3 regions of the Cobetia sp. 14N.309.X.WAT.E.A4 genome follow, and region 3 is predicted to be linked to each of the others. Evidence: predicted binding sites of a transcription regulator. Region 3 holds the regulator's gene; each other region holds the start of a gene.
What was found. Region 3 encodes sigma-54, which starts transcription at its own class of promoters, with help from an activator protein. Its sites were predicted from a motif close to TGGCACNNNNNTTGCTNT; they were not measured.
Positions count from the first base shown of each region.

Region 1: the regulator sigma-54 is predicted to act here: its motif matches at 4,356-4,373, upstream of OW493_RS07445 (P-II family nitrogen regulator).
Region 2: the regulator sigma-54 is predicted to act here: its motif matches at 5,766-5,783, upstream of OW493_RS05340 (DUF3305 domain-containing protein).

Region 1 is NZ_JAPNXT010000004.1:111,196-121,374, reverse strand. Features, by position in the region: gene OW493_RS07465 (LysR family transcriptional regulator) at 1-912, opposite strand, end outside; gene OW493_RS07460 (ferredoxin--NADP reductase) at 1,194-1,970, shown strand; gene glnK (P-II family nitrogen regulator) at 2,162-2,500, opposite strand; gene OW493_RS07450 (ammonium transporter) at 2,651-3,898, opposite strand; gene OW493_RS07445 (P-II family nitrogen regulator) at 3,931-4,269, opposite strand; gene OW493_RS07440 (accessory factor UbiK family protein) at 4,707-5,081, shown strand; gene OW493_RS07435 (hypothetical protein) at 5,169-5,447, opposite strand; gene OW493_RS07430 (hypothetical protein) at 5,974-6,255, shown strand; gene OW493_RS07425 (YifB family Mg chelatase-like AAA ATPase) at 6,608-8,146, shown strand; gene OW493_RS07420 (DUF4105 domain-containing protein) at 8,175-9,206, opposite strand; gene OW493_RS07415 (histidinol-phosphate transaminase) at 9,217-10,179, opposite strand, start outside.
Region 2 is NZ_JAPNXT010000003.1:9,158-19,336, forward strand. Features, by position in the region: gene OW493_RS05315 (molybdopterin-dependent oxidoreductase) at 1-438, opposite strand, end outside; gene OW493_RS05320 (hypothetical protein) at 718-948, opposite strand; gene OW493_RS05325 (molecular chaperone TorD family protein) at 1,137-1,826, opposite strand; gene OW493_RS05330 (4Fe-4S dicluster domain-containing protein) at 1,855-3,756, opposite strand; gene OW493_RS05335 (DUF3306 domain-containing protein) at 4,196-5,059, opposite strand; gene OW493_RS05340 (DUF3305 domain-containing protein) at 5,056-5,628, opposite strand; gene OW493_RS05345 (formate dehydrogenase accessory sulfurtransferase FdhD) at 5,976-6,863, shown strand; gene OW493_RS05350 (helix-turn-helix transcriptional regulator) at 6,890-7,801, shown strand; gene OW493_RS05355 (XRE family transcriptional regulator) at 7,948-8,580, opposite strand; gene OW493_RS05360 (histone deacetylase family protein) at 8,745-9,770, opposite strand; gene OW493_RS05365 (bifunctional acetate--CoA ligase family protein/GNAT family N-acetyltransferase) at 9,964-10,179, shown strand, end outside.
Region 3 is NZ_JAPNXT010000001.1:48,770-58,948, forward strand. Features, by position in the region: gene yjgA (ribosome biogenesis factor YjgA) at 1-24, opposite strand, end outside; gene pmbA (metalloprotease PmbA) at 101-1,471, shown strand; gene mgtE (magnesium transporter) at 1,579-2,934, opposite strand; gene OW493_RS00215 (HPr family phosphocarrier protein) at 3,099-3,368, opposite strand; gene rapZ (RNase adapter RapZ) at 3,355-4,269, opposite strand; gene OW493_RS00225 (PTS sugar transporter subunit IIA) at 4,366-4,836, opposite strand; gene raiA (ribosome-associated translation inhibitor RaiA) at 4,846-5,154, opposite strand; gene OW493_RS00235 (RNA polymerase factor sigma-54) at 5,753-7,201, opposite strand; gene lptB (LPS export ABC transporter ATP-binding protein) at 7,574-8,320, opposite strand; gene lptA (lipopolysaccharide transport periplasmic protein LptA) at 8,317-8,895, opposite strand; gene lptC (LPS export ABC transporter periplasmic protein LptC) at 8,994-9,677, opposite strand; gene OW493_RS00255 (HAD hydrolase family protein) at 9,677-10,179, opposite strand, start outside.

The sequences.
Region 1 (10,179 bases), on a different contig from region 3:
TGAGGCGGAGCCACTCAGGGTGCGGCAGCTCGTCACGAACTCGCGCATGGCCTGGGTAATGAAGCGGTCGCGATGATGGACGAAGCGATAGGCGCGAGTCAGTTCCAGCCATGGGGTAGGCAGCTCGACCAGGCTACCGCGCCGGAAGGCGTCTCGCAGCGCCAGTCGTGAAACGCAGCCGATTCCCAGGCCGGCCTCCACCGCGCGCTTTATCCCCTCGGTGTGCTCCAGTTCCATCATGATGTCGAGTCGCTGGGCCACGCTGTCCGAGGGGCTCTCGAGGTGTGGGCGCAGTGCCTGCTCGAAGGTGCTGCGGGTGCCAGAGCCCCGTTCACGCATGATCCAGCGCGCCTCCAGCAGGCGTGCGAGCGTCACCTCTCCTCGGGCCAGAGGATGCGAGGGAGCGCAGAAGATGCTCAGGCGATCACTTACCCAGTGCGTGGCTTCCAGTAATGGGTGCTCCACCTCGCCTTCCACCAGCCCGATATCGAGCTCGAAATGCGCCAGCTTCTCGATCAGCTGGTGGGTGTTGAGGACATGCAGCTCCACACGGCTGGCCGGATGATGCTCAAGGAAGCTGCCGACGATCTGGGGAGCCAGGTAGTTGCCGATGGTCAGGGTGGCGCCGATTTCCAGTGAACCGGTGGCATCCTGCTGGCCGAGCAGCTGCTCGAGTTCTTCCGCCTGATCCAGCAAGGCGATGGCCTTGGGAAGCAGTTCGCGCCCCAGACCATTGAGGCGCAGGCGTTTGCCATGCCGGTCGAACAGGCGGCAGTCGAACTGGCGCTCCAGTTCGGCCAGGGCCGTGCTGGCGGCGGACTGTGACATCGCGAGGCTTTCGGCTGCCAGCGAGACGTTGTCGTGGCGTGCCACGGCAACGAAGACCGCCAGTTGTCGCAGGCTGTAACGCATTCCGCCTCCTTGTGCATGCAGGCAGTGTCGAGAGGAGCTCGCTGGCCAGCGCAACACCCGGTTCGCGCTGCAATGTGAAGCAGGCCATTGCCGGGCTTGTAATGCGATTCATTCGCAATCAATATTGATAGTCTGGATAACCTATATCCAGATAAACCATTTAACGCATAACCCAACAGTGACTACAATCGCTGCATAGTTCATTGGGTCATAAGCTGTTATTTGCTTATTCCATAATAGAATGTTTGATTTCAAGGGGCGCGACCCCGGGAGGCCACCAGGTGAGCAGTCTGACCACTACCGAAGTCATCGACGTCCATCATTGGAACGACTCGCTGTTCAGCTTCCGCACCCAGCGGGAAGACAGCCTGCGCTTCAAGAATGGCCAGTTCGTGATGATCGGCCTGGAAGTCGAAGGCAAGCCGCTGATGCGCGCCTACTCGATCGCCAGCCCGAACTACGAAGAGCATCTGGAGTTCTTCTCCATCAAGGTGCAGGACGGCCCGCTGACCTCACGCCTTCAGCACCTCAAGCCGGGTGACCAGATCATGGTCTCGCGCAAGCCCACCGGAACGCTGGTGCTGGACGATCTGCTGCCGGGCGAGAATCTTTACCTGTTCTCCACCGGAACTGGCCTGGCGCCCTTCCTGAGCGTGATTCAGGACCCGGAGACCTATGAGCGCTATGACAAGATCATCCTGATGCACGGTGTACGCCATGTCTCCGAGCTGGCCTATGCCGACATGATCGCGGAAGAGCTGCCCAAGCACGAGTACCTTGGGGAAGAGATCGCCGAGAAGCTGATCTACTACCCGACCGTGACGCGCGAGGAGTTCCGCAACCAAGGCCGCATCACGGATCTGGTCGAGAATGGCAAGCTGTTCGAGGACATCGGCCTGCCGCCGCTGGACCCGAAGCGTGACCGCGCGATGATCTGCGGCTCGCCGGCGATGCTCGACGACATCAGCGCCATGCTGGATGCCCGTGGCTTCGCCATCTCGCCGAAGATGGGTGTGCCGGGTGACTATGTGATCGAGCGTGCCTTTGTTGAGAAGTGAGCGTGTTGAGAAGTGAGCGTGTCGAGACGTAAGCATGTCGAGACGTGATGCCCTGAGCATGAACCACGAGCATCACGCATGAACGGCACGTGCTGAAACGAAAAAAACCGCAGGCCAATGGCCTGCGGTTTTTTGTGTGCTCATGTCACCCGTCGGGGCAGCACGTCATCGCCAGGGCTTGCGCCAGGGGCTTAGACGGCGTCCTTGCCGGTCTCGCCGGTACGGATGCGAATGACCTGCTCCAGCGGCGAGACGAAGATCTTGCCGTCGCCGATCTTGCCGGTGTTGGCGACATTGGTGATCGCCTCGATCACGGAATCGATCATGGCATCATCCACGGCGACCTCGAGCTTCACCTTGGGAAGGAAGTCGACCACATACTCGGCACCCCGATACAGCTCCGTGTGGCCCTTCTGGCGGCCAAACCCCTTGACCTCGGTCACGGTGATACCCTGGACGCCAATCTCGGACAGGGATTCGCGAACGTCGTCGAGCTTGAATGGCTTGATGATGGCAGTGACCAGTTTCATCGTCTCTCTCCTTGGGTGATGGTGCGGGTGGCGTTGCTGCTCGCCACGCCAGCCCCTATTGCTCAAGCATACACCGCTTATCCGGTCAGGAAAAAAGACTCCCGCCAGGTGGCGGGAGTCTTTGGGTGTCGCGTGAGTCTCGATCCTTGATTACTTGCGGCTGGAGGTGAATTCCGGATACGCCTCCATGCCACATTCCGCCAGATCGACGCCTTCGTACTCTTCCTCTTCGCTGACGCGAAGTCCCATGATGGTCTTGATGACCAGCCAGACCACGAAGCTTGCGATGAATACCCAGGCGAAGATGGACACGGCGCCCAGCAGCTGTGCGGAGAAGGTGGCATCGTCATTGGTCAGCGGCACTGCCATCAGGCCCCAGAGACCGACCACACCGTGGACGGAGATGGCACCGACCGGGTCGTCGAGCTTGAGCTTGTCGAGGCCGACGATGGAGAACACCACCAGCAGGCCACCGACGGCGCCGATCAGGGTGGCAGCACCGACACTCGGTGCCAGCGGACCAGCGGTGATGGCGACCAGGCCAGCCAGGGCGCCGTTGAGGGCCATGGTCAGGTCAGCCTTGCGGAACCACAGGCGGGCGAGGATCAGGGCGGCGATGACACCCCCGCAGGCAGCGGCGTTGGTGTTGACGAAGACCTGAGCGACCGCGTTGGCTTCATCGATATTGGACAGCACCAGCTCGGAGCCGCCGTTGAAGCCCAGCCATCCCAGCCACAGGATGAAGGTGCCCAGGGTCGCCAGCGGCAGGTTGGAGCCCGGGATGGCGTTGATCTCACCGTTCTTGCCGTACTTGCCCTTGCGAGCCCCCAGCAGCAGCACGCCAGCCAGTGCGGCGGAAGCGCCTGCCATGTGCACGATGCCGGAGCCGGCGAAGTCACTGAAGCCCGCTTCGCTCAGGAAGCCGCCACCCCAGGTCCAGTAACCCTGGACCGGGTAGATGACGCCCGTCATGACCACGGCGAAGGCCAGGAAGGCCCACAGCTTCATGCGCTCGGCGACTGCACCGGAGACGATGGACATGGCGGTCGCCACGAACACCACCTGGAAGAAGAAGTCGGAACGCGCGCTGTAGTAGATGTCGCCACCGGAAGCGAGCGCTTCCTCAGCGGTATTCTCGGCGCCGATCAAGAAGCCCAGGCTCGGCAGGAAGCCGCCTTCGGCGCTTGAGTACATGATGTGGTAACCGACCACCATGTACATGGTGCAGGCGATGGCGAACAGCGCCACGTTCTTGGTCAGAATCTCGGTAGTGTTCTTGGCGCGTACCAGGCCAGCTTCCAGCATGGCAAAGCCGGCAGCCATCCACAGCACCAGGGCGCCACAGACCAGGAAATAGAAGGTATCAAGTGCGTACTTGACCTCGATGATCTCGTTCATGCGGGATTCTCCTTTATTATTGTGCGCGGGGCTCAGACAGCATCGGCGCCGCGTTCACCGGTACGGATACGGATCACGTCATCCAGCGGGGTGACGAACAGCTTGCCGTCGCCGATCTTGCCGCTGTTGGCTGCCTGGGTGATGGCGTCCAGCACCGTTTCCACGCTGCTGTCATCAACAGCCACTTCAATCTTGACCTTGGGAAGGAAGTCGACGACATACTCGGCGCCGCGATACAGCTCGGTGTGGCCCTTCTGTCGCCCGAAGCCCTTCACTTCCGTGACCGTGATGCCTTGCACGCCGTTGTCGGCCAGCGCTTCACGCACGTCGTCCAGCTTGAAGGGTTTGATGATGGCGGTGATCAGTTTCATGTGCTGCCCCCGTTTGCTACCGCAATGATCTGTCATGTTGAGTGCGGCCAATCAGACACTGCTGGTGGCCTGTTCCTGACAAGTGCATCGCACGAGGTATGCCATGAGGTTAAAAAATCTTTAAATTCATCTAGTTGTGCTGAGGGAAAAAGCAGCTCCGCAGCAAGGCCAAAAATGACGGCAAGGAGAACGCCATGGCGATGCACCGCTTTGGTGCCTGAATTGCGGCTTTCGAGGTAGGAGATAGCGCTAATATGGTGCACAAGGGCCGGTGCCTGCCGTCGGTTGTGAGAGATTCGGGGTCGAGACATGCGTCAGGCCAGCGGGTTGCGTATCCTTGCAACATGACATGATGTCCCCCACGTTTCGGGGAGATCCTTTTCTCTGACCGACAGTCCCATGATGGGCCCGTCGGCTTGCAATGGCTGAGGTGGAGCATGTTCAAGAACGACGTCATCGGGCGTATGGCCCAGCAGATCGGTGAGCGCCTCCAGGACGCCTCGCACGGCCCGGAAGAGCTGCAGAAGTCCGTACAGGGCGTGATGCGCAGCGCCTTTGATCGCATGGAACTGGTGTCGCGCGAGGACTTCGACATCATGATGGATGTGCTGACGCGGACTCGCGGGCGTGTGGAGTCGCTGGAGAAGCAGGTCATCGCACTTGAGGCGCTGCTGGAGAAGCAGGGACTGGTGGCGGGTGCTGCGTCGACCACCGAGCCTGCCGTGGCGGTGGACGATGAGGGAGAGGCCGCGCTGGCAAAGCGGGAAGCCGCCAGCCACGCCGAGGAGATCGAGCGTCAACGCGACGCCTGAATGGCATGCTGGCAAAAAAAAACCGCCACACCCGTCGAGGAGTGGCGGTTTTTTTGTGTCCGTCGCATGAGGCGGGTGCCGGGTAGGTCAGACCGTCTGTGGACGAGACCCCATCAACCAGCGAACCAGGCCCACCAGAGATGCCACGATCCAGAACACCTCGATCACGAAGCTGGCGAGATTGAAGTTGATGCACAGGCTGATCAACAAGAGTATCGCCCCGCTCAGATTCATGAGGTTGTAGGTCAGGCTACGTGCATCGAGTCTGCCAATCTGCAGCAGAAAGAAGGCACCGACCACCAGAGAGGTGCCGAGCATGCCGATGATGTCCGCCATGGGTGCCAGCGAGGCAAGCATGTCTTGCATGGGGTGTTACTCCTGAAACAAGCCGAAGTCGTCCTGAATGGCTGGCCCTTTCCGTGGGTTGGACGATTCTCTGCCACCCTTGGGTGGCCTCCTTGAGACAGCTTGGCGGTTGTATCAGCAGGGCCGAGACAACCGATCAAATATACCAGCAGTCCCCCTCTTGAGGCACTCCTGTAGCGCCTGGAGTACCGCCTTGCATGTTCCATCAGCACTCTTCTGGTGCAGGCCCGAGGGCTTGTGATCAGCCAAGTGTTCCATGTCGCCAACTTCGTGAAATATCTGCTAGAACGCGCGTTATTTCATGGAAAAAGCCGGTTGATGGGCTATTTTCAACGTTCAGTCCGCATGAATGTCTCGAGCTGAACAGACACGGCAGCCAGTCCGGCGCATCGAAGGAGGCTGGCATTGGGTGGGGCCTGCGCGACTCTCGGGAAAGGCACTCCCTTCCCCCGCGCCTCTTCTCTTGAGCCCAGCCTCCTGAGTCATGCCAGGGCGTTTCTCCATTCACTTCTTCATGAACATCTCCGTGAACTACTTCGTGAAGCTCTTCATGAAGCTCTTCATGAAATTCATGCCGCGATGTCGACGGGAAACGCTGCCGTTGGTTCATCGTGCGGGTGCCTTGCCCGTTCTGGGTGACGATATTGCCTCTCTGCCGCCTGTTTCGCCGGTCTGGCCGGGTGCTGGAGGAGGGCTGATGTCGCCCTCAAGTGTTGATTCAGAGTGTAATGCGTCACGCTTCGATGAGGTGGTGCGGCTCGGTGTCCATATCGATAGGGTTTGGTGTTGCCAGATGATGGATATTTGAGCGCTGGGAAATGTCCTGTCGAGGGGGTTATGTAATGTTATCCACAGTCGGTATTTTCCTTACGTATCCAGTAATTCTAGGGGTTGGTGGCGTAATGAAAATTATGAAACGGGTGGCTGGAATTGTTGATAATACCGTTGCGGTGCAGTGAGGACATGCCGTGTCCGGCAGCGCGAGTGACATTTGAGGAGTGCCGTATCGCCAAGCGTTGAGTCGTATGCACGCTGGCAGGTATGAGATTTGCCATGCTGGAGGAGATGGCACCGGTATCGTGCCCTCGCGCTCATGGCAGGCGGGTGCCTGCTCCGATTGCGCCGTGCAGCAGAGAGGCGGCATCACGCAGGGAAGACTCATGTCATTGGCAATGTTGCGCACGCGCGCATCTCTTGGTCTTGAAGCTCCGGAGGTGCAGGTAGAGGTACACCTCTCCAACGGGCTGCCGGGGCTCTCCATCGTTGGCTTGCCGGAAGCGGCGGTGAAGGAAAGTCGTGAGCGAGTGCGCAGCGCATTGCTCAATGCAGGCTTCGAGTTTCCAGCGCGCCGAATCACCCTCAATCTGGCCCCGGCTGACCTGCCCAAGGAGGGGGGGCGCTTTGATCTGCCGATCGCACTGGGCATCCTGGTGGCATCCGGTCAGGTGCCGGAAGAGGCCGTGGCGCAGATCGAGTGTCTGGGCGAGTTGGCACTCGATGGCAGCATTCGCTCTGTCACTGGCGTGCTGCCTGCTGCGCTCTGCTGTCGCAAGGCCGGGCGCACCCTGGTGGTGCCGCGTGGCAATGCCGATGAGGCCGCGCTGGCGGAACAGCTGGATGTGCTGTCCGTGGGCCATCTGCTGGAGTTGGTGGCGCACCTTCTCGGGCGTGAGAGGATCATGCCGCATGTCTGTTCCGTCACTCCTCAGGCGCGACTCCCGGAGCCGGACCTGAGCGAGGTGCGTGGCCAGCATCAGGCGCGGCGTGCGCTGGAGATTGCCGCTGCGGGAGGCCACAACCTGCTGTTCGCGGGGCCGCCGGGTACGGGCAAGACGATGCTGGCCAGTCGCCTCTCCGGCATTCTGCCGCCGCTGGGGGAGGCCGAGGCCCTGGAAGTCGCGGCGGTACGCTCGGTCTGCGGGATGCCGATCATGGAGCGCTGGGGCCAGCGGCCCTTCCGGGCGCCGCATCATACCGCCAGTGGTGTCGCGCTGGTCGGGGGTGGCTCCAGACCGCGTCCGGGAGAGGTGTCGCTGGCCCATCATGGCGTGCTGTTTCTGGACGAGCTGGCGGAATTTGATCGTGGTGTGCTGGAAGTGATGCGTGAGCCGCTGGAGAGCGGCCGCATCCTCATCTCGCGTGCCAGCCACCAGCGGCGCTTTCCGGCACGTTTCCAGCTGGTGGCGGCGATGAACCCCTGCCCGTGCGGCTATCTTGGTGACAGCCGTCGCAACTGCAGTTGCACGCCGGCCCAGATCCAGCGCTATCAGGCGCGCCTATCTGGCCCGCTGCTGGACCGTATCGATCTGCAGGTCGAGGTACCGGGACTGCCTGCCGAGGAGCTGACGTCCGCGACACCTGGTGAGGCCTCGGACGCAGTGCGCGAACGAGTGCTGGCGGCTCGCGCTCGCCAATTGGCCCGCGGCGGGCTCAATGCCCATCTCGATACCCATGCCCTGGAAGCCGCCTGCCAGCTGGAGGACGGCGAGCGTCAGTGGCTGGCCGGTGTGCTGTCACGCCTCAATCTCTCGGCGCGTGCCTATCACCGGGTCTTGCGTGTCGCGCTGACGTTGAGCGATCTCATTGCGCAGGATGGCGTGCAGCGGCCCCAGCTGATGGAAGCCATCGGCTATCGTCAGCTGGACCGAATGATGGGGAGAGATCCGGCCCGCCCGGGAGCGGAACAGCGCAGCGCCTGAGCACTGCCTGTCGGGCCGCGTCGCCCGTTCAGAAGGACGGGCTGTCCGCGCCGGGAATGCCCTCACGGATCAGGCGCGAGAAGTCGCCGTCCGGGTGCTCGTCGGCGGCGATGGCGGCAGGGTTGATCAGACTTCTGGCCTTGAGCTCGGCGAAGGGCGCGGCGTCACTGAGGGCATCCTGGTCCGCGACATATTCCGGCAGATAGCCGGAGAGCAGCAGCCGATAGTCCAGCGGCAGGCCGTCGGTGAGGCGCGTCATCATCGCGTAGACGAGGGTGGTGCAGTTGCTGGTGGCGGTGTTGTAGAAGCGTGGCTGAGTGCGCAATGTCTCGGCTTCGTCGACGTAGGCCAGCAGCAATTCGCGGATCAGTTCGCGCGGCATCTGCACCCGATAGAGATGCACCTGCTCCCCGCGCACGTTGCTGCGCACGCGGATGATGTCGCGCTCGTCAGCGGCGATCACCGCCAGTTCGTACTCCTTGAACATCCCGCCCAGTGTCGAGAAGGCCTCGTCACGCTCCTTGCGGATTTCCACCGAGAAGGCTAGATGGCGTCCATCGGCGAAACCGAAGCTGACCAGCGTATGAGCGATCTGCGGCCCCATCCAGTGACTGGTCAACAGATCCACCGAGGTCAGTTGATCCAGAGGATAGTCCCGACTCTCCCAGCGCGGCGTGTAATCCTCAGGCGTGCGCCACTCGAAGTTGCGCACCTGTTCGAGGTGCAGGATGTCATCTTGGCTGACGCTCCCCTCGACCAGATGTTCGACCTCCGGTGCCCAGTCGCGGTCCGCCCGCGGGGTGATGCTGTTCCACCAGCCGAGGCTGGCGACCAACAGCATCAGGTAGCTGCCCGCCAGTCGCCAGCGAATCGCATGGAGTTGCGGCGACCACAGCGCAATGACACAGATGAGGCTCAGCGCACCCGCGAGGACGGCCAGTGTCGTGCGAAGCCCCTCCGGTCCCGGCAGGCGGAACCACAGGGCAGGCATCAGCCACAGGCTCGCCCCCAGCAAGGCAAGGCTGGTGACGCTGCGGAGCACGATGCTGGTCAGGCTCATCGGCCGGCACTCATGCGCGATTCTCTTCGACGATGGCCTGCTCGAGACGCGCCAGTCGACCCGGCACCAGGCTGTCCTCCAGGGTCGAGATGCGCAGGATATGGCCGAGCGCCGGGTGAGGGGAGCGGGTGATCAGCACGCCCTGCGCCATCAGTTGCTGCTGAACCTGAGCGGCCCGCTCGGCGCTCTTGAGGCGCACGCAGAGGAAGTTGGTGGCACTGGGGAGGACGTCAGCCCCCAGCGAGCGCAGGTGCTCGGCAAGCTGATCACGAGACTGGATGACCGCGGCGACGTGAGTCGCGGCTTCTTCGGGATGCTCCAGCAGCAGCTCGCCGGCTGCCAGTGCCGGCGCGCTGACGGCATAGTGGATCCGAACCTTGGTCAGAAGGGCGAGATCCTCACGCTCGGCGATCATGAAGCCGAGACGCAGGCCCGCCAGTCCATAAGCCTTGGAGAAGGTGCGCAGCCGGAAGGTACGAGCCATCGGGGCATTGTCGGCCTGCGCCGCATCGGGGCGGAAGTCGTGATAGGCCTCGTCCAGCAGCAGGCTGCAGTCCGCTGGGAGCGCATCACGCAGTGCTCGGACATCCTCATCCGAGTGCAGGTGCCCGCTGGGGTTGTCCGGGTTGGCGAGATAGACGACACGGGCCGCATGCTGACTTGCCGCCGCGGCGAGTGCGGCGAGATCCGGTGCCAGCTGGGCAGAGTGGGGGGCATCGTCAGAGGCATGGGCTTCGGTATATGGCACTTCAACGACCTCAGCACCGAGACCGCGCGCAAAGTACGCCAGTGTGGGGTAGGTGCCGGCACTGGTGATCACGCGCTCTCCCGCACAGATGGTGGCGCGCATCACCAGCGCCAGCAGGCTGTCGGCGCCGGCGTCGACCAGCAGCGTCTCGTAGGCGACGCCCAGGCGCTCGGCCAGTTGATGGCGCAGTTGCCAGGCATCGGCGTCCGCGTAGCTGCGGCTCAG
Region 2 (10,179 bases), on a different contig from region 3:
CAGCTCCAGTACCTTGTTGCCGACTTCCTCGATGGCCTGCTCCCAGGACAGCTTCTTCCACTTGCCGCCTTCGAGCTTCATCGGATACTTCAGACGACGATCAGAGTGACCATGCTCACGCAGCGAGGCGCCCTTGGCACAATGCGCGCCGCGGTTGAAGGGGTGATCGAAGGCGGGTTCCTGCTTGGTCCAGACGCCTTCCTGGACTTCGGCATAGACGCCACAGCCCACGGAGCAGTGGGAACAGATCGTGCGCTTGGTCTCGACAGGTGCCTGAGAGACTTCCGTCTTGGCCTCGGCACGCTTCATCATCGGGGTGGCCATGAAGCTGGCCGCGGCAAGGCCGCCGGTCGCAACACCGCTGCGCTTCAGGAACTGGCGGCGGTTGATGCCGAGTCCCGTACTCTCCGTGCTGGAGGGGGTGGGGGTCAGTCGCATGACATCTTTCTCCTCATCACCCGATACACGACATGCACCGCTTGGGCGGGTCAGATGGCCGTGTCGGGAGTGGCGGTTCTTCAGGTGGCTCTTCTGGCATTCGCCAGCAAGCCCCTGTGCCGTCTTGTCGCTGTCAATGGCGGCTGGAGTGAACTCCACGCTGCCCTTTGTGTCTCTGATCGGTCACGCCGTCAGGCGAGTCTGTACTCTCCCGGAGGATCTGGCAGTGGCGGCGTTGCCACTGGCAGATTCCCCTGTGGAGACGTGACCGACAGAAGGTCAATCTCGCAGAGTGGCGTAGAACGCTTTCACGTGATCCGTCTCGCGATAGTTGTCGGTCACTCTGTCTGCTGTCTTGCCGTCCTGTGGCGCGGCCTGATCCGGGATGACGGCCCCGGCCAGCGTTCCAGCGGCTGCCGCCCCGACGGTGCTGGCTCCCAGTACCCTCAGGAACTTGCGGCGGCCCTGACGGGCCAGTTCCTGGCCTTGCGTGTTGTCATCAGTCTTCATGCTGATCTCCTGTCTGACATGTCATGTTCAAGGCGAACGTCGCTGAATCCGTTGTCGCTTGAAGGGTGTCTCACGGTCTTGCTTCAGGTCTTGCATCAGGGTCTTGCATCAGGGTCTTGCATCAGCCCCAGCACTGGCCATGGCGTGTGCCGGGGCTGTGGGTGCTGTCCGGCGCGTGTCTGTCGGTCTCACGATTGGGGAAGTTGTATGCCTTGCCAGCCAGTGGTGTCTTGGCTTGCGACGTCCGCCAATGAGGCTGTCGGTTGGGGAGCCTCTCCGAGATTGCGTCGTTCGGCTGCCAGAAATGCCTGGCCAAGATAGCCAACCGCGGCATAGAAAGGACTCTTGCGGCGCGCAAGGTCGGCACAGCAACGCTCACCCCAGTTCGCCAGATGCTGACGGAAGAAGTTGACCTGTTCGCCGGGCAGCTCCTCGATCAGCATGGCCATGACCTCGCACAGAGCCCCCAGGTGGTCCTCCGGCTCGCGAACGTCGGCTTCGCGCTCGAAACCGAGGCGCTTGAGGTCATGGCGCAGTGCCACCAGCGGCATTTCCATCAATGAGCCGGTCAGGTACCAGCTGGCATACGGCACCACTTCGCCCTGCACGACCCCGACCAGTGCCTGGAAATACTCATCCTCCAGTCGTCGAGGGTCACTGACCCGCGCCGAGAGAGACAGCGAGGCCAGCGCCCTGGGCAGTTGCTGCTGATCCGCGCCGGGCATGGTGATGGCCTCAGGCTCCAGCGCCGCCAGGAAGTCGATGAGTGGCTGATCGGGCGCTGCCCGCAGCAGGCGAGCCAGCAGGCGGTAGAGATCGGCCCGCAGTGCCTGTTGCTCGGCACTGTGGCTGATCAACGATCCATCATCAGGTGTCATATCAGTGTCATCACTTGAAGGCATGGACTCAGACCTTGAGTTGAGCATCGGGATTGCGGGCCATTTCGTGCCAGATATCCTTCACGCGGCAATCGCTGCACATCTTGAGGCGCAGCGCACCGTCACCCTGGAAATAGGCGTGGGAGGCCAGCTTGGTCTGCATCGCCGTGATGGTGGCGGTGGAGCCGAACGGGGTGCCGCAGCTGATGCAGGGGAACGGCGTGTCCTGCTTGAGCAGGCGCGGTTCACGGCGCACCTCTGGTTGTGCGGAAAAGCCCGGCGTCAGAGTGATGACGCTCTCGGGGCATGACTGCTCGCACAGGCCACATTGCACGCAATCTCCCTCGGTGAAGGACAGTGCCGGAGAGGTGCGGTTGGCGGACAGTGCGCTGGTCGGGCAGACCGCGACGCAGGCCTGACAAAGGGTGCAGCCGTCGCTTTCGACCTGAATCGCGCCGAAGGGCGCACCGGCAGGTACCTCGACGGCGGTCTGCGCCAGGTCAGCGGCGGCCAGCGTGGCCAGGTGATCCAGTACACGATTCAGGCGCTCACGCTTGCCGGGTCGGGCATCCGGTTGACCCAACAGCCAGTCACGCGCGATCGGCAGGCCCGGCTGGCCGTCTTCTTCGCGATCGGCACCGGGCGCCAGCGCGATGCAGAGCGGACTGACGAGCGTCATGGGCGAGGCCGGCACGGCGGACTCGGTGATCAGCACGAGACGGGGGGAGCCCTGGGTGTCCGTGGCCAGTTGCATGCTTTCCAGCAACGCATTGCACAGACGCTGTTCCTGCTCGAGTTGCTGGTGCTGACCGGCAGGCAGTGTCCGAGGCAGTTCGACGATGACCTGGGTGGCGCCCAGCGCCAGCGCGGCCAGCCACTCGTCGTGCCCGGTGGCGCTGATTTCATCCAGTGCAATGTCCAGGCAGCGTTCCTGATCCTCAGGTGCCAACGGCGAGTGGCGGTCACTGGCAGACTCGAGGCGGTAGCGCAGTATCGGCTGCGTGCCCCCTGCATCCTGATAGCGCTCAAGCAGACGCTGGATCTGTTCGAGACGCTGTTCGAGTGGCGGCTGGGTAAAGCTCAGCGCGCCGGTCGGGCAGGCACTCACGCAACTGGCGGCACCATGGCAGAGGTACGGGTCGATCTCGATATGCGCGTTGCGGCGTCCCGCCACGGAGAAGATGGCATCGGCGCTGCAGGAGGAAAGACAACGTGTACACCCGATGCTGCCCGCACTTGAATGAGCACAGATGTCGAGATTGACGTTGACATAATTGGGCTTGTCGAAGCTGCCGACCAGACCGGCGAATTCTGTCGCCCAATGGGTCAGGTTCGTGATCTGATCGCCGCTCTCGACAAGGCTGGCGTCGCTTGCGAGACGATCCAGCTCGCCCAGCACCGTATCCTCTGCACGCAGATAGCCCGGCGGCGGAAGTTCCGCCTGATTGAGGGGCTGGTGACCCAGATCGGCGATCAGGTCGAAGGTCTCGACCTGTCGGGCACCTGTGGACAGCAGTGCGCGCGCCAGATTGACCCCGCCAGCCAGCAGCGTGAAATGGCCAAGATGGCCGCTCAGCGAGAGCGCCTCGCGGGTGCTGGCATGGGAGGGCAGTGCTTCGCTCGTCGTGATATGCCGCTCGTCGAGGGATACCAGTGCGCTGTTGTCCTGCTCGCTGATCAGCAGAGACAGTGACAGGGAGTGAGTGGCGGGCAGTGCCAGCATCAGGCTGGACAGGGCACGCAGGCGCGCTTCGCTGCCGATCAGCAGTGTGAGGCCCTGGCTGCGATAGCGGATCGGGGCGCTGCCGGCATCACTGGCCAGCAGTGGCAGGCTGGAAGCGGGGGAGGCTCCGAGCACTGCCGCCAGGGCGCGTTGGCGTGCTTGCTGGTTGAGCGCGCGCTGGGCGTTCTCGAGACTTGAACTGAGCATCCTCATCCTTATTTCGGTCGTGGCGGCTCCGCCCTTGCGCGCCTGTCAGGTGGCGCGGTGGACGGTTCCTGATCGCCGCTGATTCTCGAGGCTCGCGCCCGGTCAGCGGTCGAAGGTCATTCAAGGAAGTGCATGGGCTTCCAGCAACGTCTTGCGCCTGATGTCATCCGGATGATCCGCATGGCGGCATCATTGCGACTGGCTTCAGCATAGTCAGGGACTGAAGGGCCAGCGATGAGCATCGGGCGTAGTCGGTCAGGTATCGGGAGGCAGTGCCGTTCTCCTGCTAGACGATACCTGCCTCTGCTGAGCGGATTCTTGCAGGCAGTGCGCCTCTCGCATGGGAGTGGAAGTCATGTGAGAGGCAAGGGAATGACCCCGCATGCCGAAAACGGAGCTCGCGCTGGGTCATAATGTCTCAGTGTCTGAGGCAGGCGTGTCATTCTGGTGGTTGGGGCGATCTGTGGGTGGGCCCATGTCCGTCAGCCGTGACGCCATCGGTCTGGTCCCATACGCCTTGCCGTGCATGCGTGTCATGCGCAAGGGCAGCATCAGTATCCGTGTGCTTGTCCTGCGCGGGTTCTCGATGGGTCTGTGGGCCGTGATCCGATGATGTCTCATCCAGTGAGTCGAGGCCTTGCTCATCCGTTGAGGGTGCAGCCTCCAGCGCCTCACCCTGCGGCTGATCTTCCGAGCCGTTGCTGGTGGCTGCGCACGCAGCCTCGTCATCTTCCAGGTTCTCGAGTCCCTCTTCGACATCGCGGGTCCAACGTCTCAGTGTCTCGGCCACACCTGCGGCGAGCGGACGCATCTGGGAGAAATCCTGATCGTAATCGTCCAGGCCATCGCGCAGGGAGTGCTCGCCTCCCATGAAGATGCGGCGCAGGGCGCGTTGTCGCAGCGCCGGGTCCACTCCTGCCTGCATGTAGGCACTGATATCCGCATCCGGCAGCAGGGTGTCGGGGTCTGGCAGCTCCACGACGGGAGGGGACTCATCTGCCTCCTGTGCAAGGGCCTCGGCGTCGGTCGTCTCACTGCCGCCTTCAGCGGACGCTTCGCCATGCCGCTCACTGTGCAGAGCATGGCTTGGCTCGTCCGATGCCTCGCAGGCCTCTGTTTCCGTGGGTGCGGTCTCAGTGGGTGCGGTGTCATTGGCCGTGGAGGGCCGAGCGACCGTCGCCAGCCCAGCGACGGCATCGGGGGAGTCCGTGGTCGTCCGTGAGGCTTCGGCGCGCTGCTTGCGGCGTGACCAGCGGGACAACAGGCCTTGCGAGGTATTGTCGCGGTCGTCGGAGTGACTCATGGCCCTTCCTTGTTGGCAGCATCAGCGTCCGGGCGCACGGTGTCGGTCTGACTGGCGCGCCCCGCCCCCTTGCGCTTCTTCTTCTTGCCTTCATCGATGCGCTCACCATGCCGGGCGAGATAGCCCTCCAGCCAGACCATCAGGGCAGGAGGCATCGGGGTATCCAGTACCAGCTGGTCGCCATCCAGCCAATGCGAGGCCACCTCCTGGCAGGCGGTGACGACCCTTGGCTGCATGCCATCCGCTTCACGCTCTTCACACAAGACGAACAGGCGCGGCTGTTCGCAACGCAGGTTGTAACGATAGTCGGTGCGCTCGGTGAGATGCAGCTGCAGGGGCAGAGTGCGTTGAGGCTCCGGTTGCGCCGCCTGTTCAGGCGTCCGGGGCGTGGTCTCGCCGTGATCCGCGGGCGCGATCCGGGAAATCACCCAGGTGTCGAGAGTGAAGCGGCCGAGAGTCTGCTGCGAGGGGGCCAGTGTCACGGTCAGCCAGCGAGTGTCGTCAGGTCGTGATGACTCGCGTGAGGCGTCGAGTGCCGTGTCCATCAACGGGTCGGGTGGCTGGGTCATGGCGTATCTCTTGAGGGCGTTCTGGAAGTGGTTCAGGGGGTGACCCGAGTCGTGGTCGGCGGCGTATCGGGTCCAAGGCGAGTCTGTCATCAGCGCCGTGGCTCGTACGTTCACGAACATGCGACGCTCTACCGGTTTTAGCAAGAAGCGTGCCGCATGCGTCGAGAATTGCATGACGCGAGATCGCAATGGCTGCCGGATCAGGACAGCCTCTCGGCCTGACTGGTATTCTTTGAGCGCTGGGTGACGACGCATGCCGCAACCTGCATGGCAGGTTCGCCGTGTGGCGGCACCCTCCGGCATCAATTCGGCTCGAAGAGGGAGACCCCGACGCCATGAAAACCTCCATGCCTCCGGTCATCAGCAATGCTCGATTGCCCACCACGCTGGATATCGTCGTGATGGATGAGCGAGGCCAGCGCCAGACGCAGTCGATCGCCGCCGAGCGCGCGCTGACGATCTACCTCAACAAGCGTGAGATCGTCACTCTGATGACGCTGGGGGCCGAGCCTGAGGCGCTGGTGGCGGGCTATCTGCGCAATCAGGGCCTGTTGGGAGATATCGAAGACCTGGAGGCGCTGCAAGTGGACTGGGAGGTGGAAAGCGCCTCGGTGGTGACGCGCCATCTACCGAAGGATATCGAGCAGCGACTGAGCAAGCGTACCGTCACTACCGGCTGCGGCCAGGGAACCGTCTTTGGCAATCTGCTGGAGCGTCAGACGCTGGAGGCGCTTGATGATCGCCCCTTTCAGCAGAGTGTGCTGTATCAGCTGCTGGCATCTCTCGCGGCCCACAATGCCACCTACCGCAAGGCGGGGGCGGTACATGGCTGTGCGCTGTGTCGGGATGATGAGGTGCTGGCATTCATCGAGGATGTCGGTCGCCACAATGCCGTCGATACCCTGGCAGGCCTGAACTGGCTTTCACCTGTGCGCGAGGACGAGACGGATTACCGGGGTGCCAATATCTTCTATACCACGGGGCGTCTGACCTCGGAGATGGTGCTCAAGGTGGCGCAGGCGGGCATTTCGGTGCTGGTCTCACGCTCCGGGGTGACCCAGAAGGGCGTTGAGCTGGCCAGACGCTTCGGGGTGCTGTTGATCGCACGTGCCAAGGGCAGCCACTTCCAGGTGGTGGACCCTGCCGGTCGGATGATACTGGACGCCATCCCTCCGCTGCGTGCCGGTGATCATCTTCGTGAAGCTGGCAAGTCTCGCCCGGGGGGCGAGCAATGAATCAGCCTGTTTCCGGGGATGCGACGATGCATGACAACCCCTTTCTGACGGTCCATGAGGTCGCACGACTGTTGCACCTCAATGAAAAGAAGATCTATCAGCTGGCCAGTGAGGGCACCATGCCGGCCACCAAGGTCACCGGCAAATGGCTTTTCCCGCGGCGCCTGGTCGAGCAATGGATTCTGGAGTCCAGCCATCATGGGGTGCTGGCGGATCGCTTGATGATCACCGGTAGCGATGACCCCTTGCTGGCAGCGCTGACGATGCGACTCAACCAGCAGCACGATGGCAGTGCCTTCTATGGCACGAGTGTCACCGGGACACGCCTGGGGCTGGATCTGTTGAGTCAGGGGCGAGCCGATGTCTGTGCCATCCACTGGGGGCGTGCCGAGGAAGCATCGCTTCGCCATCCGGCCTTGATCCGCGGGCACGATGGTTATCGTCAGTGGGTATTGGTCCGGCTGGCTCGGCGCACCCAGGGGCTGATCATTCGTCAGGAAGATCGCCACCTGCCGATCAATCCCGGTGGTCTGTTCGGGTCTCAACGGCGCTGGGTAGTGCGTCAGGAGGGGGCCGGTTCGCAGCGCTTCCTGCAGGAGTGGCTGTCCGGCCATCAGATGCGCCCGGAGCAGCTCAACACCCTCGCCATCGCCTACTCGGAGCGAGAGGTCGCATCACTCGTCGCGCGCGGGGAGGTGGATGTCGGGCCGGGGACGTTATCGGCCGCGAATGAATTCGGTCTCGGTTTCGTGCCGGTCTGTGAGGAGGCCTTTGATCTGGTCGTGCCACGCAATGTCTACTTCCGTGACCTTTTCCAGGGCCTGCTGGACTATCTGTCCACGCCCAATGGCATCCAGCTGGCACAATCGTTGGGAGGGTATGACCTGCGTGAATGTGGTCAGCTCATCTGGCGAGGCGACGCCGCCCAACATGACTGAGTCAAGATCGCCCGCTAGCACCAGGCTAAACGGTGATGATGTGGGCGCTGCCTCTGCCTCGCCAGGCCATTGTTCTGGCGAGGTAAAGATCTTTCACGTCACATGCTCCTAGAGAACGGTTTAGCGTTGCGCCAGTGAGCGTATCATCAATCGGCGTCGTTGCGCGTGCAGACCGACAGCACTACGGCATCGTCTTCGCTGGTGGAAACCAGAGCATGGCCCATGTCGGAGTCGAAATAGATGCTGTCTCCATCCCCGAGAGGCAAGGGTTCATAGAACTCGGAATACAGCAGAATGCTGCCCTCCAGCACCATCAGGAATTCCTCGCCGTCGTGGCGCACCCAGTCGGGAAACTCCTCGAAGCTGCGAGCGCGCACCCGGGTCTTGAAGGGAATCATGCGTTTCTGAGCCAGCTGCCAGGAAAGCAGCTCATGTTCATAGGTCGGGGTCGGGTGGCTCTTGCCTTCACCGAGGCGCGTCAGATCACGTCGGCCCAGCGTGCCGCTCTGTCGCTTGGGAGGACTCAGCAGTTGAGGAAGGTCGATATTGAGACCATTGATCAACTTCTGGACGGCGGTGAAGGTGGGGGATATCTGTTCATTCTCGATCTTGGACAGCGTAGAGCGTGCAAGCCCGGTACGCTGGCTGACGTCCTCGAGGGTCCAATGATTGGCGAGACGGATCTGCTTGACCCTCTCTCCAAGCTTGAGGGGCTCAACGAAGGCCTTGCGGCCGGAAGCGATCCGGACCGCGGCATCCTTGTCAGTCGGTGTACTCATGGGAAGCTTCGCTGTGGTCGATGGCGGCGGGAGTTCACAAGTTTACTATTGGAAACTTTTTCGCCAGCTTATCACAGCAAGGAAATCACGGTGTAGCTGAGCAAGGCATCGACGATGCTCCTGGCGACAGGGCACGCGTTTCTTGAGGTCGCATGTCTGGTCACTCAGAACAGTGGATGATCACGCTCATCTGGCCTTGCATGAACCGTGGGTGACGCGTGCGCGGCTGGCGGCGAATGACGCAGGGATATCCCGTCCTCCATCGGCAGACCCGCCAGTGCCTTGACATGGGCCTCAGTGCTGCGTGCCAACGCTTCCAGGCAGTAGCCGCCTTCCAGTACCGAGACGACACGTCCCTGACAATGGCGCCTGGCCACGTCCATCGCCAGGCGCGTGATCCAGTAATAGTCGTCGTCCTCGAGACACAGTTCGGCCATCGGATCCTCACGATGCGCGTCGAAGCCTGCCGAGATCAGGATCAACTCCGGCTTGAAATCATCAAGCTTCTTCAGCCATTGCGCTTCGATGGCATGGCGAAAGTCCAGCGAACCACAGCCTTCTGCCAGCGGGGTATTGTGAATGTGCTCCCAGCGGCTCTCGAGATAGCGCCAGGGGTACATGGCGTTCTGGAACGATGAGCAGACCAGCGTGTCGGGGTCATGCTTGAAGATATCTACCGTGCCGTTGCCCTGATGAACATCGAAATCGAGGATGGCGATGCGTCTGACACCGTACTGCTGGCGGGCATGCAGCGCGCCTACTGCCACGTTGTTGTAGAAGCAGAAGCCCATGGCATCCGCGCGTTCGGCATGATGGCCCGGTGGGCGCACGGCACAGAAGACGTTGTCCGCCTGATTGCGCATCACCTGGTCGACCCCGCGCACGACGGCCCCTGCCGCGAGACGTGCCGCCACCAGGCTGTCTGCACACATCACGGTGTCCTCGCTGAGCGCCAGCAGCTGACCTGCCTGGGGCGGGCACTTGTCGAGAGCCTGCAGGTGGCGCATCGGATGGACTCTTGCCAGCTGTTCCAGCGTGGCAGGGCGTGCATCGTATTGCTGGACATGCTGAATCACGCCGCTCAATGCCAGCTGACGCTGGATGGCCTGCAGGCGCAATGGGCTCTCGGGATGTGTCGGACCCATGAAATGATTGCCACAGTCGCTATGAGAGATATAAGAGGTGATCATCGGCATGTGCCTGTTTGGCTGGGCGCTAGACTGAGGATAGTTCGAAACCTCACAGTAAGATTCACTGGTAGACACGGATAGTGGCGGATGGTCTACCTTCTCCAGCACCTGCCGGCTGCTGTTCAGGCACTCACTTTCGCGGCATGCTGGTGGCATCGCGCATTGGATGCGCACCGGCTGACAGGACACCTCCATGGGGATGCGATTTCTGCGCAATTTCTTCGAGCCCACCAGTATCGCGGTGATCGGGGCCTCGGAAAAGACACACTCACTGGGCGGCCAGGTGCTGAGAAACCTGCTGGAAGGCGGGTTCAAGGGCACGCTTGTCGTGGTGAATCCCAAGGGCTATGACACGGTGCATGGAGTGCCCTGTGTGCGCCGGATCAGTGAGCTGGACACGATGCCGGAC
Region 3 (10,179 bases):
CTCCTCAGGTCTTTCTTTACGCATGCCAATTCCAACGAGTCGGGGAAATTTGCGGCAGTATAGCACTGCCAGCGCCCCGTCTCCTCAGAAGGAGAACAACATGAGCCAGGCCTTTGATGCCGTTGCTCAGCAACAACTGCTGGAGCGCCGCGTCAGCGAAGCGCTCGAGCTGGCCCGCAGTCTGGGAGCCGATGCCTGTGAGGTGGGCGCCAGCGTCGATCAGGGCGTCAGCATCTCGGTGCGTGACGGAGAAGTCGAAACCGTCGAACTGTCGCGTGACCAGGGGATCGGCGTGACCGTGTATCTGGGCAATCGCAAGGGCAGCGCGACCTCTTCCGACGCCGGTAGCGACTCGATTCGTGCCGCGGTCGAGAAAGCGGTCTCCATCGCTCATTACACCGGCGAGGACAGCTTTGCCGGATTGGCGCCGGCCGAACTGATGGCCACCGATTTCCCGGATCTTCAGGCGCATCACCCCTGGGCGATCAGCGTCGATGACGCGACGGATCTGGCGCTGGCGTGTGAGCGTGCCGGACTGGAAGTGGAAGGTATCGCGCAATCCGAAGGTGCCAGCTTCTCCAGTGGGGAAGGTGTGCAGGTCTACGGCAACAGCCACGGCTTCCTGGCCAGTCAGTGCGGCAGCCGACACTCGATGTCCTGCATGTTGATCGCCAGGGATGAACAGGGCATGCAGCGTGACTATGACTACACCAGCGTGCGCAACCCGGCCGACCTGCGCTCCCCGGAGGATGTGGGGCGTGAGGCTGCGCGCCGCACGCTGGCACGCCTCAACGCGCGCAAGGTGGCGACGGGGCGCATGCCGGTCATGTTCGACCCGCAGATGTCGGCAGGCCTGGTAGGGCACTATCTGTCCGCCATCGCGGGTGGCTCGCTGTATCGTGAGTCCAGCTTCCTGTGCGACAGCCTGGGTCAGCCGCTGTTCCCTGACTGGTTCACCCTCGGCGAGAAGCCGCGTGAGGTGGGTGGCATGTCGAGTGCCGCCTTCGACAACGACGGTGTCGCCACGCGTGACAATGTCTACTTTGCCGACGGCAAGGTGCAGAGTTACATGCTGAGCGCCTACAGTGCTCGTCGCCTGGGCATGCAGACCACCGGCAACGCGGGCGGCGCGCGCAACGTGCGCATCACCGCGCCACTGACCTCCCGTGACGAGATGCTCAAGCAGATGGGCACCGGCGTGCTGGTGACCGAGCTGATGGGTCAGGGCGTCAACGGCGTGACCGGTGACTACTCACGTGGCGCTTCGGGCTTCTGGGTCGAGAATGGCGAGATCCAGCACGCGGTCGAGGAGTTCACGATCGCCGGCAATCTGCGTGACATGGCCGCCAATCTGCTGGCGGTCGGTGATGATGTCGATACCCGGGGCAGCATCCACTCTGGCAGCTGGCTGATCGGTGGCATGACCGTCGCGGGCATGTCCGAAGGTGAAGACGATGAGCTGGAAGGCTGATCGCTGACACTTCTGTCTCTGCGCGAGAGTTCAGAAAACAACACGGCCGCTCCCTTGGGAGCGGCCGTGTTGTTTTCTGGAGCAGTCACTGGAATCCATCGGGCGTATTACAGATAGAGCCAGGTCGCCAGGCCCAGGAAGGCCATGAAGCCGATCACGTCGGTCACGGTGGTCAGGATCACGCTGCCGGAGAGGGCCGGGTCGATATTGAGCTTCTTGAGCAGTATCGGCAGCAATGTCCCGGTCACGGCCGCGATCAACAGATTGATCATGATGGCGGCACCGATGATGGCCCCCAACTGGACATCACCGAACCAGACGATGGCGATCCCGGCGACCACCACCGCCCACAGCAGACCATTGAGTCCCGCGACGATGATTTCGCGCTTGAGAAGCCAGCGCACGTTGCCACTCTTGACGTGTCCCAGTGCGATGCCGCGAATCAGTACCGTCAGTGCCTGTGAGCCGGCAATGCCGCCCATGCTGGCGACGATGGGCATCAGTACCGCCAGCGCGGTGATCTTCTGGATGGTGCCCTCGAACATCCCGATCACGGCGGACGCCATGAAGGCGGTCAGCAGGTTGATGCCAAGCCAGATGGCGCGACGCCAGGAGGTGCGCATCACCGGGGAGAAGGTATCTTCATCCTCGTCCATCCCCGCCATCGACATGACCTGGTGCTCGGCATCGCCGCGGATGACGTCGACCACGTCATCGATGGTGATGCGCCCGAGCAGATTGCCATCACCGCCGACGACAGGCGCCGAGATCAGGTCATGCTTCTCGAACAGCGAGGCGACCTCGCTCTCCGGCATCAATGCCGGAATCACCACGCTGTCGGTATCCATCACCTCGCGCACTGTGACACCGGGGTCAGAGACCAGCAGGCGGTTGATGGGCAGGGCGCCGATGAATTCATCGCGGCGCGAGACGACCAGCAGGGTGTCGGTGGAATCGGGAAGTCGCTCGTGACGGCGGATGTAACGCAACACGACATCCAGGGTGATGTCCGGACGGATGGTGATGGTGTCCGTGTTCATCAAGCCGCCGGCAGTGTCCTCGGGATAGGACAGCACCGTCTCGACCCGCTGGCGTTCCTGCGCCTCCATGGAGTCGAGGACTTCGAGAATCACGGCATTCGGAAGCCGCTGGAGGATGTCAGCGACATCATCCGGTTCCAGATTCTCGGTGGCGGCCAGGACGTCCTCGGCATCCATGTCCTTGAGGAAGTCGCTCTGGATATCCTCGCCAAGGTATTGGAGCACATCGCCCTGAAGTTCGGCGTCGACCAGCTCCCAGAGCAGGTTGCGCTCCTTGGGGGGGGAGGATTCCAGCAAGTGGGCCACGTCCACCGGTGCCAGGCCGCGATTCAGCATGCGCCTTGCCTGATCCAGCTCGCCACTTTCCAGTGCCTGTGACAGGCGATCAAGTCTAGGCTTGAGTTTGCGTGACGTCTTGCTCATCTGTCGGCTTCCCCTGTCGACATGAAGGACAGCGTTGATTCTACCATTGGCGCAGGGGGGCGCGTCGACAAAAGAAAACACTGTTTCTTATCGATAGGGCAATCAGCGCGGAAAAAGTGGCAGAAAGCCGGCGGGCGGGGGATGTCAGATGGCGTGCGGAGGCGTCATTCTTCCTCTTCGAAGCGCGCCTCGAACAGGGACTCGATCGCAGACAGGGCCTCATCTGCCTGTTCGCCCTCGACATCGATGATCAGCGCCGTGCCACACGGGGCTGCCAGCATCAGCAGCGCCATGACGTTGGCCGCGTTGGCGCGTCGCTCACCGTGACTGACCATGACCGTGGCCTCGAAGGGCGCACAGCAGTTGACCAGCTTGGTGGCAGCGCGAGCATGCAGCCCGCGCTTGTTGGTCAGAACCAGTTCACGACTGGGCATCGTGTGACTCCTGACGGGTATCGCTGATCGCCAGGGCCGTATGGATCCCCAGCTCCCGGTGGCGTAGACGCACTTCCGGAAGCTGCTTGGCGAAATGTTCGGCCAGCTGCTCGCAGAGATAGACGCTGCGATGCTGGCCACCGGTACAGCCCACCGAAACGGTCAGGTAGCTGCGATTGCTGGCCTGATAGGCGGGCAGCCAGCGTTCCAGCCAGCCGGTGATGTCATCCTGCATCGCCTTGACGTCCGGGTAGCGCTGCAGGAATTCCGCCACGCTGTCATCACGACCGGTATCGCTGCGCAGATTGATGTCCCAGTAGGGGTTGGGCAGGCAGCGGGCATCGAACACCATGTCGGCATCGGTCGGCACGCCATGCTTGAAGCCGAAGGACTCGAAGGTGAGTGTCAGATGACGAGAGCTGTGCTGTGCGACCTGTTCGGTGATGCGCGAGCGCAGGTCATGCACGCTGAGGTTGGTCGAGTCGATGACAAGATCCGCCTTCTGACGAATCGGGGCCAGTGTCTGCTGCTCGATCTCGATGGCCTCGGCCAGCGTGCGGTCATTGTCGCGGGTCAGCGGATGACGGCGGCGGGTCGCGGAATAGCGTTCGAGCAGGACACGGGAGTCCGTGGTCAGGTAGACGACCTGCACATCCATGCCGCTCTGACGAACGCTGTCGAGCAGTTCAGGGAAGCGACTCAGGGCATCGGGGAGGTTGCGCGCGTCAATGGAGACCGCGATGCGCCGGCGGGTGGGGCTGTCCTTTTCCAGCTGCTCGACCAATGGTGCCAGCAGCATGCCGGGCAGATTGTCGATGGCATAGTAGCCAATGTCTTCCAGCGCCTGGAGGGCAATCGATTTGCCGGAACCGGAGCGACCACTGATGATCACGATCTTCATGGAGTGCTCTCCCAGGGCGAGGTCAGCATGAGGTGAAAGCGGAGGGTGCCTGAGGCCAGTCAGCGACAAGCCCGGAGCGAGTCCGGGCTTGCAGGTTCAGCGCGCCGGCAATTCGGCGATGGCCGAGGTCAGGGCATCGAACAATGCTCGCTGACTGTCTGCCTGGCGCAATGCTGCCCGGTTGGTGGGCGAGTTGAGCAGTTCCGCCACCTGGCCGAGCAGAGTGAGATGGGTGTCATCTGCCTCCTCGGGGACCAGCAGCACGAACAGCAGATCGATGGGTTCGCCATCGATGGCGTCAAAGTCGATGGGGTCACCGAGCTTCATGAACGCCGCGATGGGGGTCTTGCAGTGTGGACTGCGTGCATGTGGCACGGCCACGCCGTGGCCGATGCCCGTCGAACCCAGTCTCTCGCGCCCGATCAGGCGCGAGAAGACTTCCTGGCTGTCCAGGCTGGGAATGTTCTGAGCAATGAAGGTGCTGAAGAATTCCAGCACCCGCTTCTTGCTCCCCCCGGGGACGCCGTAGAGCGTGCGCTCGGGGGGAAGGATCTGATCAAGTGTCATGGCAGAAGGTCAACGGGTCCCGGTGCCCTGAGAGCGAGCCTGGGACTTTTCCTTGTGTTTGACCAGCTGGCGGTCCAGCTTGTCGGCGAGCGCGTCGATGGCAGCGTACATGTTGGGGTCTTCTGCCAGGGCATGGAGGTCGGCGCCAGCGGCGTGCAGGGTGCAGGCAGCCTGTTGGCGTTCCTTCTCGATCGACAGTGTCACCTGAACATTGGTGATGTTGTCGTAATGCCGTTCGAGGCGAGCGAGCTTCTCGTTGACATAATCGCGGAGAGGATCGGTGAGTTCCACATGATGCCCGGTGATATTCACTTGCATGGACACGCTCCTTTATCCAGCGGGTTGCCTTTGAATTGTAACCCTTTTTGACTGCGAGCAAACCCTGATTGAACGCGCGGCCACTTTCTGACTCCGGCCATGGTCTCGTGGCGATCATCTGCTGGCGAGAGCGGCGGTGCCGGTGTACCGAGCGTCTACCCCGACAATGCCCAAGCTTTGAACAAAGATCAACGCTGCGCTGCATCGTGGGGCAAGGCTTGTCTTCAACCCAGCGAGGGATATCAGCAGGTTCTTCATGAGCATCGCCTCGCATCACGGACGGAATGGGGCTCGAGAAACCGGCCGTTTGTGGCCAATGTCAGCATTTACGTCGACGTTCGTGTGGCAGGAGTCGGTGGCGACCCCTGGCTATCTGTCCGTGGGATGTGAGGGAAAAAGAAAGCACTCTGGAGAAAAGTGGCTGGAAAAATAGGCAATTGGGGCGTGAAGTCACTCACGCAGTCGCAAGGACAGGCATTGCCAACCGGTATTCAGACGACCGATTGGCAGATGATGCCAGGATGGCAGGTGCAAGGGGGCGAGCTTCAGCGCTCCGACGTGTGGAGTCCGCTGGCCTGCGGGTATCCGTTGTCGAGACTCACGCTAAGCGCTTGCGCTCGCTGGAGGAGGGGATGCCCATGGCCTCGCGATACTTGGCGACCGTCCGGCGCGCTACCTCGATGCCATCACTGGCCAGCAGATCCACCAGGCGTGAGTCGGACAATGGCTTGCGCGCCGGTTCTTCCGAGATCAGCTTGCGAATGCGCGCACGGATCGCGGTGCTGGAGTGCGCGTCACCGTTGCCGCTGCCACCCACCTGACTCGAGAAGAAGAACTTGAGTTCGAACACGCCTCTCGGGGTGTGGATATATTTCTGGGTGGTCACCCGCGAGATGGTGGATTCGTGCATCTCGACCACTTCCGCGATGTTGGCGAGGATCAGCGGCTTCATGCCTTCTTCCCCCTGCTCGAGGAAGTCGATCTGGCGCGCCATGATCTCGCGGCCCACCTTGAGCAGGGTGTCATTGCGTGAGGACAGGCTCTTCATCAGCCAGCGGGCTTCCTGAAGATTGTCCTTGAGGAAGGTATTGTCCGCGGACTTGTCGGCCCGCTTGATGAGGGCGGCATATTCCGGCTGGATACGCAGCTTGGGCAGCGCTTCCGGGTTGAGCTCGACCTGCCAGCCGTGACGCGTATGACGGACCAGCAGGTCCGGGATGACGTAATCACTGGCAGGCTCGCCCCAGGCGGACGCCGGGCGCGGGTCGAGCGCCCGTACCAGACGAATGACGTGATCCAGCTCATCATCATCCAGGCTCAGGCGACGCTTGAGCAGCTTGCGATCGTCATTGCCCAGTGCCTCGAGGAATTGCCGCACCAGACGGCGGGCCTGGGCCAGCAATGGCAGATCGTCCGGCAGCAGGGCCAGCTGCAGCAGCAGGCATTCCCGCAGGTCTCGAGCGAACACACCGGTGGGATCGAACTGCTGAAGGCGCAGCAGGACCTGCTCGAGTTCCGACGCCTTGAGGCCGGGCAGTCCCTGACCTCGCAGGCCATCGACCAGTTCGTCCAGGCTCATGCTCAGGTAGCCGGCCCCATCCACCGCATCGATCAGACTCTCCGCCATCTGGCGTTCACGCGCATCGAGGTCCGTCATCGCCAGCTGCCAGCGCAGGTGGTCCTGCAGGCTTTCGACACTGGTGTTGCGATCGAAGTCCGGCCCGTCCTCGCTCGAGCTTCCGCTGCCGGAACTGGTCAGGCTGCCTGCGTGATCCTGGTAGAGGTCCGACCAGTCACTGTCGAGAGGGTATTCTTCAGGAATCTCGCTGTTGGTCTCGGAGGTGGAGATCTCGCTCTTGTCCTGTGTCTCCGCGACATCCAGCGACTCGTATTCCTCGTCAAGCTCCAGCATGGGGTTTGACTCAAGCGCCTGCTGTATCTCCTGACGCAGGTCCAGCGTCGACAACTGCAGCAGCTGGATCGCTTGCTGAAGTTGCGGGGTCATGGTCAGGGAAGTGCCGAGTCGAAGCTGCAAGGTGGGTTTCATGGGGTCTGTCATTCACGGCAAAGGAACGTGCATCTACGCTATACCGTGGGTCGGGGCACTGACAAGGGGCAGTCGAGAATATTCAAGCAACTTGCATGCCATGTTGCCACCAAGGTGGTATGGACGTCATGCATTCGAGTGAGGTGTGGCAGAGCAGGAGGGTTCACGGGGAGATCACGCAAGCGCCTGTCGAGGCGCTTGCGTGAGGGGGCGGGGAACGAGGCCCCGACAGTGAAGCAGGAAGTGGCGGGTGCTGGAGGGTGCTGGTGAGAGCAGAAGAGGTCGGACGGCTCTCGTCAGGCTGACGGCTCTCACCAGGCTGACGGCTCTCACCAGGCTGACGGCTCTCACCAGGCTGACGCCACTCTCGGGCTAGAGCTTGAACTCATGGCCCAGGTAGACATCACGCACCTGCTGGTTGGCGAGGATGGTGTCGGCGTCGCCATGCGCGATGATCTGGCCATCGCCCACGATGTAGGCGGTATCGCAGATGTCGAGTGTCTCGCGCACGTTGTGATCGGTGATCAGCACCCCGATGCCGCGGTCACGCAGCTGGCGCACGATGCTCTTGATCTCGCCCACCGAGATGGGGTCCACGCCGGCAAACGGCTCATCAAGCAGCACGAAGTCCGGCTCGGTGGCCAGTGCGCGAGCGATCTCCACGCGGCGGCGCTCCCCGCCGGAAAGGCTCATGCCGGCACTGTCACGAATATGCGTGATGCTGAACTCGTTGAGCAGCTCCTCCAGGCGTGCCTTGCGTCCGTTGCGATCCAGATCCTTGCGCGTCTCGAGGATCGCCATGATGTTGTCGGACACCGAGAGCTTGCGGAAGATCGAGGCTTCCTGGGGCAGATAGCCGATGCCGGCGCGAGCCCGCTGATGCATGGCGGCGCCGGACAGGTCGTGGTCATCGATGGTCACGCTACCGGCATCCGAGCGCACGAGGCCGACGATCATGTAGAACGAGGTCGTCTTGCCGGCCCCGTTGGGGCCCAGCAGGCCTACGATGTCACCCTGGCGGATTTCCAGCGAGATGTCCTTGACGACCTTGCGACCCTTGTAGGCCTTGGCCAGATGACGAGCGCTGAGGGTACGTGGGCTGGCAGCAGTCATTCTCATTGACCCTTGCTGGCATTGGCGCCACGTGGCGTCAGGGTCATGTGGACGCGTGACCCCTCGGAGGATGAGGCATCGGTGCCATTGCTGGCATTGACCTGGCGCTTGTCCAGGAAGTATTCCACGTAGCCACCTTCGAAGGTGTCATCGCCTTTCTCCAGACGGGCATCGCCGACCAGTTCCACCCGGCGCTCCAGCGCGTGGTAGCGAATGGTATTCGCCCAGCCCTTGACCAGTCGCTCGTCGGTATCGGGTTTCTGCTCCATGTAGGCGCGCTGGCCGGTGGCCTTGACCAGGGAAATCTCGCCGCTGTCGGCGCGACTGATGTCCACGCGCGCGGCATCCAGCTTCATGCTGCCCTGGCGCATTTCCACGCGACCGGTATAGGTGGCCGTGCCGGCCTTGTCATCCAGTGACAGTGAGTCGGCGGCAATGTTGATCGGCTGGTTGGCATCGCTGTCCAGCGCCAGTGCGGTCGGGGAAAGCGTCGTCATGCCAAGTGCCAGGCCAAGGGCCATGACACCGGGTCTGAGTGTCTGGCGCCAGACCGTCAAGGGCGTGAGAGTCGTTGAAGTCATGGAGTGCTCCTTGGCAGAACTGGTAAGGCTTCACGATCACTCAGGCCATCGTGAAGCGGAAATCGGGGAGAGAGGATTCGGCGCATGCAGGGGTGCGCTCACTGATCCTGGGCCGGCGCGGCATCGAAGGTGCTGGAGACGCGGCCATCATCGTCACGGGTGGTGTCATTGCCGGTGTCGAGAGTCTCGGCTTCCCGGGCGGCATCGCTCTTGCCCTTGCCGGGTTGCAGGGTACTGCGGACGCGGCCTTCCAGCTGGGCGGAATCCTGAGAGAGGTCAGCGCTGAAGCGGTCACTCTCGACGCGTTGACCATTCTGGGTGATCACCACCGGCACGTCACTCCAGGCACGGTTCTGCTCACGACTGTAATGCAGCACGTCGGTGTCCAGTGTCCAGGCGTCCGAAGGCTGGCGCAGCCTGGCATTGCCCTCGAGGGTGAAGGTGTCGCCGCCGGCACTCAACACGCCACTGTCACCCGTGGCGTACCAGCGACGGTCTTCGCTGTCGTTGGTCCGGATCTTCGGTGCCTGCGCACGCGTCACGTCATCGCCTGGCGTGTGTTCGATGTGCGGGGAGGTCATCGACTGGATCGACACTCCCCGCGCATCGAAGCGCGTCATGTCAGCCCCCTCGAGATAGTAATCCGGCTCATCACTGCTGGCGTCGACATCCACTGTCGACTCCAGACTGTTGCGCTGCTCGATCAGGGCCATGACGCCGCCGACCAGCAGGAGCAGCAGCATCAGCCACAGGCGCGGAGAGGGACGGGGCAGACGTGGCATCAGGCGCGCGACTCCTGCAGATAGGTATCCAGCACCGAGGCCCAGTGGCCCTGTGCCTTGAGCAGCAGATCACAGATCTCGCGCACGGCACCATCACCGCCCTGACGCGTGGTCACCCAATTGGCTTCACTCATCACATAGGGCATGGCGTTGGGAACGCTGACCCCCAGACCGACGCGACGAATGGCTTCGCGATCCGGCAGGTCATCTCCGCAGTAGGCCACGTCATCCAGCGCGATATCGTGCTCGCGACACAGGTTGGTCAGCGCGACCAGCTTGTCCTCGCGGCCCTGAATGACGTCCTGGATACCCAGCTCCTTGGCGCGACGTTCCACCATCGGCGAGCTGCGACCCGTGATCAAGGCGACCCGGATACCGCTGCGCAGGATCAGCTTGAGGCCGTGGCCATCCTGGACATGGAAGCTCTTGGTTTCCACGCCATTGGCATCGTAGTGCAGCCGGTTGTCCGTCAGCACGCCGTCCACATCCAGCGCCAGCAGGC